Linked DNA regions of Microbispora sp. ZYX-F-249. The protein of the gene in region 2 interacts with the protein of the main gene of each other region in a pairwise test. Links are inferred from orthologs where the notes say so. Each region holds a gene or a part of one and is shown on either strand. Other genes may lie near its edges.

Region 1 (3,560 bases), on a different replicon or contig from region 2:
CCACCGACACCTCGGCCTCGACCCCGCCCGGACCGACCAGGCGGAACCGGCTGCCCGCGGCGCCGAGGCGCACGTCCTCGGCGCGCCAGTCGGCCTCCGGCGCCCCGGTGGCGGAGAACGTGGTGATCGGGATCTTGGCCGTGGCGGCCAGCTCGCGTCCGTGGGCGTCGTCGATGTTCACCACGCCCGCCCGGCTGAACTCCGGGGTGAACAGGCGGGCCTTGGCCGCGAAGTAGTCGTCCAGGTCCCGGTGGAAGTCCAGGTGGTCCTGCGACAGGTTCGTGAAGATCGACACGTCGTAGAAGAGGCCGTCGACCCGGCCGAGGGCCAGGGCGTGGCTGGAGACCTCCATGGCCGCGGCGCTCACGCCCCGCTCGCGCATCAGCGCGAACAGCCCCTGCAGGTCGGTCGCCTCGGGGGTGGTGAGCTCGGGGGTGAAACGCACGTCGCCGGCGCGGATCTCCACACCGCCGACCAGGCCGGTGCGGTGGCCCGCCGCCCGCAGCCCCGCCTCCAGCAGGAACGTCGTGGTGGACTTGCCGCTGGTGCCCGTGACGCCGATGAGCGTGACGCCGGCCGCCGGTCTGCCGTACACCCAGGCGGCGACCTGCCCCAGCACCGCCCGCGGATCGGGCACGACGAGCACCGGCAGTCCGGTGGCGGCGGCACGGTCGCGGCCGTCGGGGTCGGTCAGGATCGCCGTCGCGCCCGCCGCAAGCGCGTCCGCGGCGAACTCCGCGCCGTGCCGGGCGTTGCCCGGCGCGGCCACGTAGAGGTCGCCGCGCCGCACCCGGCGCGAGTCGAGGGTGATGCCGGTGACCGTGCCGCGGACCGCACGCGCGCCGGGCGACGGGACGGCCGACGACGTGCCGAGCAGGGACGCCAGCGCGGACAGCGGGCGGGCCTGGACGGCCTCGGGACGCATGGACGACGGGGAACGCACGGCGAGAGCGTACCCCCCTCCGTCGCTCGTCCCGGCCACTCCGGCTCCCGTCACTCGCCGGTCACTCCGCCGGGCGAAGGAGCATCTCGGGCGCCTTCGTACCCGTAGGGGGGATCTTCCTGCTCTTCAACGCGAAAGTCATGACGTCCTTGAACACCGGGGCGGCGATGGCGCCGCCGTAGTGGCCTTTCTTCGGATCCTGGATGACCGCCAGGGCCATCAGCCGGGGCTGGTCCGCGGGGGTGAAGCCGACGAACGTGGCGGTGTACCCGCAGTATCCCGCGCACTTCTCGTCGTACCGCATGGCGGTGCCGGTCTTGCCCGCGACACGGTAGCCCTCGATCGAGGCCTCCTCCCCCGTGCCCTCGTGGCCCACCGCGGCCTCCAGCATCAGCGCGATCCGCCGGGCGGTCGTCTCGCTGATGACGCGGGTGCCCTTGGCGGCCGGGCTGGGGACGAACGCCCCGTGCGCGTCGGTCGTGCCCGCGACGATCGAGGGGGTCACCCGCACTCCGCCGTTGGCGATCGTCTGGTAGACGCCGGCCATCTGCAGCGCGGTGACCGAGATGCCCTGACCGTAGGCGATGGTACAGCGCTGGCTGCCCGACCACGTCTGCCACTGCGGCAGCAGGCCGGCCTGCTCGCCCGGGATCCCGGCCCCGCTGCGCGCGCCGAATCCGAACGACCGGAACATGTCGTACAGCCGCTGGCTGGAGATCTTGTCCGCTACCATGATCGTGCCGACGTTGCTCGACTCGGCGAGGATCCCGGTGAACGTCAGCAGTTCGGGTGCGTGCGGGTGGGAGTCCCTGAGCTGCCGGTCGGCGCACTGGATGTGGTCGGGCACGCGGAAGGCGGTGTCGGGGTCCACCACGCCGGCCTCCATCGCCGCCGCCGCCGTGATGACCTTGTTGGTGCTGCCCGGCTCGAAGATCTCCGACGCGGCGCGATTGGCGCGGTCCTCCGCCGGCGCGGACTGCCAGCTGTTGAGGTTGGCCTGGGGCGCGTTCGCCATGGCCAGGATCTGACCGGTCCGCACGTCCATGACGATCACGCTGCCGCTGCGCGCCCCCGTCTGGCGGACCTGCCGGGCCAGCGACTCCTCCGCGGCCCACTGGATGTCCCTGTCGATGGTCAGGCGCACGTCGCGCCCCGGCACCGGCGCCTCGCGCTGGCTGCGCGTCATCGGGATGCGCTGCCGGTTGGCGCCGAGCTCGATGCTCTGCTTGCCGTCCTTGCCCGCCAGGATGTCGTCGTACGCGCTCTCCAGGCCCTCCAGGCCCCTGCCGTCGACGCCGACGAAGCCGAGCAGGCCGCCCGCGAGCGAGTTGCCGGGGTAGAGACGGCGGTAGGTCTCCTTGACGCCGACGCCCTTGAGCTCGAAGCCCATGATGCGCTTGGCCCGCGGCGGCTCGACGTCGCGGGCCAGCGGGATGTACCGCTGCTCGGTCTTGGCCAGCGCGGCGGCGATCTCCTCCTTGGGCTTGTTCAGCTCCCGTGCCAGTGTGGTGGCGACCAGGTCGCGCTTGGCCGGGTCGACGTCCTTGGGGTCGACGTAGACCTCCCTGGCCTCGACCGTCACGGCGAGGTCGTGTCCCCCGGCGTCGGTGATCGAGCCGCGGCGCGCGGGCAGCGTCTCCGGCTGCACGCGCTGCTGGGCGGCCTTCGCCTGGAGCACCTTGGAGTCGAAGCCCTGCAGCTGGACCAGCCGTCCGGCGAACAGCGACAGCACGATCGCCATCACCACCAGCGCCGCCCTCAGCCGGCGGGCGGGGTTGCCCAGCCGGAGCACGGCGGGCGGACGCGGCGGGCCCGGCGGTCCCGCGGGACGCTGCGGATTCGGGCGCTGCGGGCCGGACGGGGCGCCGCCGGGACGGGGACGGCCCGTGCCGGCCCTGCCGGGCGCACCGGTCGAGGGAGCGCTGTGTCCGGGAGCGCCGTTACCGGAAACGCCGGGCCTGCCGGCGACACCGGGCTTGCCGGCGACACCGGGCCGTCCCACGGCAGTGGGCTTTCCCGCGGCAGCGGGCTTGCCGTTGGCGCCCGGTCGGCCGGGGGCGCCGAACGCGCCCGGCCGCGGCTGCCCCGACCCCGTCGCGGACCGCTTGTCGTCGCCCGATGCGGCGGCGCCGCGCGGCCTGCCGCCGGCCTCGCCCGGTCCGCTCGCGCGCCCGCCTCGCGGACGCCCTTCGCCTCCGCCGGGATGCTGCGTGCCGGCGCGGCGCGGGCCGCCGCCGGGCACGCCGGGCTCGCCCCTTCGCGGCGTGCGTGCGCCGTCCGTCCGGCCGCCCTGTCCTGCGCCGCCCTGCCTGCCGCCGCCTTCCGGGGCGCCGCCGTTCCGGCCGCGCCGTACCGGGCCGCCCGTCGCCTCGTCGCGCCCGGGGTCGGCCGGCCGGCCGGGACGGCCCGGCCTCGGCGGCCCGTCCTGCCGGGACGGCCGCCCCGGGGAGCCCGGGCTCCGCCTGTCACCGCCCGGGCCCTGGCCACCGCCTCGCCCGCTGGGACCCCCGCGGCCGGGACCCGGGTTCCGGCCGCTGTCTCTCACCGGTCCGTGCCCTCCTTCTGGGCCTGCTCCTGCGCCGTGCCGCCCGTGCCCGTGCCGCCGGGGTCGAGGAAC
Region 2 (3,727 bases):
CGAAACCGACCCCGACCTGTACTGGGCCCTGCGCGGCGGAGGCGGCGACTTCGCCGTCGTCACCGCCCTGGAGCTGTCCCTCCACCCCGCGCCACGACTCTACGGAGGGCGGGTGCTGTGGCCGGCCGAACACGCGCCGGACGTCCTGGACGCCTACCGGCGGATCACCGCCAGCGCTCCGGACGAGCTGACCGTCTGGCTGGATCTGCTGCAATTCCCCGGCTCCGCTCCCATGGTGGCGGTGGACGCCGCATACCTCGGTGAGGCGGCCGAGGCTCGCGATCTGCTGGCTCCCCTGGAGCGCCTTCCCCGGCCGCTGTCGGACACCCGGCGGACCATGCCGGTCTCCGAGCTCGGGTCCATCACCGCCGAGCCCACGGAGCCCGGCGCCGGCTCCTCCCGCGCTGAGCTGCTGACCCGGCTGGACGACACGACGGCCAAGACGCTGCTCGCCGATCCCGTCGCTCCGCTGATGAGCGTGCAGATCCGCCATCTGGGCGGCGCGTTCGCCCGCCCTTCCGACAGCCCGCACGGACCGCTGGCCGAGCCTTACGCGCTCTACCTGTTCGGCGTCCCGGCCGACCCGGCGACGGCCGAGGCGATCACGGCCAGGCAGCGCGCACTCGCCGAAGCCCTCCCGGTCGGCGGGCGCAAGCCCCTGACCTTCCTCAACCCCCGCGAGAGCGTGGCCGACGCCTTCACCCCCGCCGTGCTGAAGCGCCTGCGGGGCGCCAAGCGCCGCCACGACCCCCATGGCGTCTTCCGCGGCAACTTCCCCGTTCTCGCCGCCGAAGAGTCACAGCCGCCCGCCACGGGACTGCCCTTCTGAGCCGTCAGCGGGCGGGAACCTGGGCGACCGGTAGCTGGGGCCCGGGGACCTGCGTGAGCGGTGCGGGCTGGTCACCATGACCGTCCTGGCCGGTCTGGCCGGTCCGCCTGGTATCGGGACCCGTGGCGGCGCCCGGGGCCCTTCTTGCGCCCGTTCCCGTGGCGCCCGCGTCGGATCTGTCGTTCGCCGGCCCGGGGGCGGCGTCCGCGGCACCCGAGTCGCGGGCACGGGCCGCGCCGGCCGGGCCCGTCACCCCGTCGATTCCGTTCGCGCCACCTCGCGGGCCGGCCTCGCGGTCCTGGCCGGCCGTGCCCTGCTGCTCCTCCTCCGCGTCCGTGGTCGCGCCGGGCACGTCCTGGTCCGGCGGCACCACCGCTCCCCCCGGCCCGTACGGTCCGTAGGGGCCATCGGCACCGGGCGGACCCGACGGGTAGGGACCGGACGGATAGGCGGTGGGAACGCCGCTCGGCTGAGGCAGAGCCATGCCGTAGGTGTTCCAGTCGTAGGGGTTCCACGTGACCGGGTCGGGGAACTCCCGGACCGGCTTGCCCTCCATGGCGGTGCTCATGAAGGATTTCCAGATCTCGGCGGGCAGCGTGCCGCCGTACAGCTCGCCGTAGCCGGGAACGGTCACCGGCTTGTTGTCGTCGCGGAACATGTCGACCGCGACGGCCAGCTGGGGGACGTAGCCGGAGAACCAGACCGCGGCGGACTCGTCGGTCGTGCCGGTCTTGCCCGCCACCGGGCGGTCCCACAGGCCCGCGGCGCTGCCGGTGCCGCTGCGCACCACCTGCTCCAGCGCGTACGTCGTGTCGGCGGCGGTGTTCTCGCTGAAGGCCCGGGTGCCGGGCGGGGCGAACCTGCGGGTGAGCCCGGTGCCGTCGGTGACCGCCCGGATCACGTGCGGCTCGTGGTGAATGCCCCCGGCGGCGAACGTGGCGAACCCGGAGGCCTGCTGCACGGCGCTCACCGACGCCACACCGAGGGGCAGCGTGGCGGCGCCCTGGTGCGGGGCGAGCTGTGCCGCGGGGATCCCGGCGGCCCGCGCCGCCGCGACGACCTTGTCGATGCCGATCCGCTGGCCCAGATCCACGAAGGCGGTGTTGACCGAGTACTGCGTCGCCTCGAGCAGCGTGATCGCCGAGCCGTACGACTTGCCGCCGGAGTTGGGGATGTCGGTGGCGCCGACGCGGATGGGTGAGTTGCCGTAGACCAGCGTGTCGAGCCCGTAGCCGGCTTCGAGCGCGGCGGCCAGCGTGTAGGGCTTGAAGGTCGAGCCGGCCTGGACCTTGGCCGAGAAGGCGTTGTCGTACTGGTTGGTCTCGTAACGTCCGCCGTAGAAGGCGACGACCTCGCCGGTCGCGGGGTCGACGGCCGCCAGGCCGGTGCGGACCTTCTTGGGGGTGTCCTCCGGCAGGACCGACTTGACCGCCTGCTGGGCCTGCGCCATCAGCTTCTTGTCGAACGTCGTGGTGACCTTCAGGCCGCCGTGGTTGATGTCCTCGTCGGTGAAGCCGAGCCGGTTCAGCTCGGCGCGCACCTGCGCCAGCATGTAGCCGTTCTGGCCGCCGAGGGACAGCGGCGCGCGCTGCTTGGCGAGCGTGGGGAACACCAGCGCGCCGGCCTCCTCGCGGCTGATCGCGCCGATCTCGCGCATGCCCCGGACCACGGACGCCCATCTGGCCTTCACCGCGTCGAGCGCGGCCCCGGTCGGGTTGGCGAAACGGGTGGGCTGCTGGATCACGGCGGCGAGATAGGCGCCTTCGGCCGCCGTCAGGTTCTGCACGTCCTTGTCGAAGTAGGCCCGCGCGGCGGCCTGGACGCCGTACGCGCCCCGGCCGAAGTAGATGGTGTTGAGGTAGCGCTCCAGCACCCAGTCCTTCGGCATGGAACGATCCACCTTCAGCGCGATCATGACCTCTTTGAGCTTGCGCGCGATGGATCGTTCCTGGCCGAGACCGCTGTAGTAGTTGCGGACCATCTGCTGGGTGATGGTCGAGCCGCCCTGGAGCTGGCGGCCGGTGATCGTCGACCAGACGGCGCGGGCCGTGCCGGACACGGAGACGCCCTGGTCCTGATAGAACGTGCGGTTCTCCGCCGCGATCACCGCGCTTCTGACGGCCTGCGGGACCTGCGTGAGCGGCACGTTCTTGCGGTTGACGCCTTCGTTGGCGAGGACGGTCTTGCCGTCCCGGTAGTAGATCACCGAGCCCTGGGCCGTCGCCAGTTCCTGGGTGCTGTCCGGGATGGGGGTCAGCGCCCACACCACGGCGAGGAACACGACGAGCCCGGCGATCGCGGTGGCCAGACTCACGAGCAGGACGCGCGGCAGCCGTCTTCGCCGGCGAGGCTCCGGCGCGCGGCCGCCTTCGCCGCCTCCCCCGTTCGGGCCGCCGAGTGACGCCCGCGGATCCACGGCGCCCTCCTCGATCGGGCCCTCCTCGGCGCTGTCCACGCTGTGACCCCCGATAAGTCCGATACCCCCGCTACGCCCGTTTGTGCCCCTGAGCTGGGCGGATAGGAACACGGTAAACGATGGCCATCGGTGGTCCGGCACTTCCCGCGACGTCTGTGGAAAAGCCTGGCCCACGGCGGGACGTGTGGAAAACCCGTGCGGTCAGCCTCCGGCCGCCCGGACGAGCGGAAGGGTCCGGTACGGCACCGGCGTGTCGAGCGCGATCACCGACTCGGTCCGTACGACGCCCTGCACGTCCACGATCCGGTCGATGACGCGCTGGAGGTCGGCGTTGCTGCGGGCGACCACGCGGCAGAACATGTCCCCGCCGCCGGTGATCGTGTGGACCTCCAGGACCTCGGGGATGAGCGCGAGCTGGTCGGCCACCGGCACGTGCCCCGCGACCTGCCTGATGTGCAACGTCACGAACGCCGTCACGTCGA

The links. The genes of interacting proteins can lie anywhere in the genome.
Region 1: the proteins of AAH991_RS17660 (region 2) and AAH991_RS25990 interact in binary tests that used the Escherichia coli proteins (3 or more experiments, as listed by UniProt). The link is inferred for Microbispora sp. ZYX-F-249 from one-to-one orthologs.

What each region holds. Positions count from the first base shown.
Region 1 is NZ_JBDJAW010000024.1:75,556-79,115, reverse strand. The notes cover bases 371-3,251. They hold AAH991_RS25990 (peptidoglycan D,D-transpeptidase FtsI family protein), read right to left. Parts: upstream 2,736-3,251; coding sequence 1,005-2,735; downstream 371-1,004. Other genes in these bases: AAH991_RS25995 (UDP-N-acetylmuramoyl-L-alanyl-D-glutamate--2,6-diaminopimelate ligase), read right to left, coding at 371-925. Outside these bases: more of AAH991_RS25995, read right to left, coding at 1-370; cell division protein FtsL, read right to left, coding at 3,485-3,560. UniProt on the Escherichia coli protein: Essential cell division protein that catalyzes cross-linking of the peptidoglycan cell wall at the division septum. Required for localization of FtsN.
Region 2 is NZ_JBDJAW010000013.1:95,734-99,460, reverse strand. The notes cover bases 560-3,607. They hold AAH991_RS17660 (transglycosylase domain-containing protein), read right to left. Parts: upstream 3,285-3,607; coding sequence 834-3,284; downstream 560-833. Other genes in these bases: AAH991_RS17655 (Lrp/AsnC family transcriptional regulator), read right to left, coding at 3,447-3,607; AAH991_RS17665 (FAD-binding oxidoreductase), read left to right, coding at 560-829. Outside these bases: more of AAH991_RS17665, read left to right, coding at 1-559; more of AAH991_RS17655, read right to left, coding at 3,608-3,727. UniProt on the Escherichia coli protein: Cell wall formation. Synthesis of cross-linked peptidoglycan from the lipid intermediates.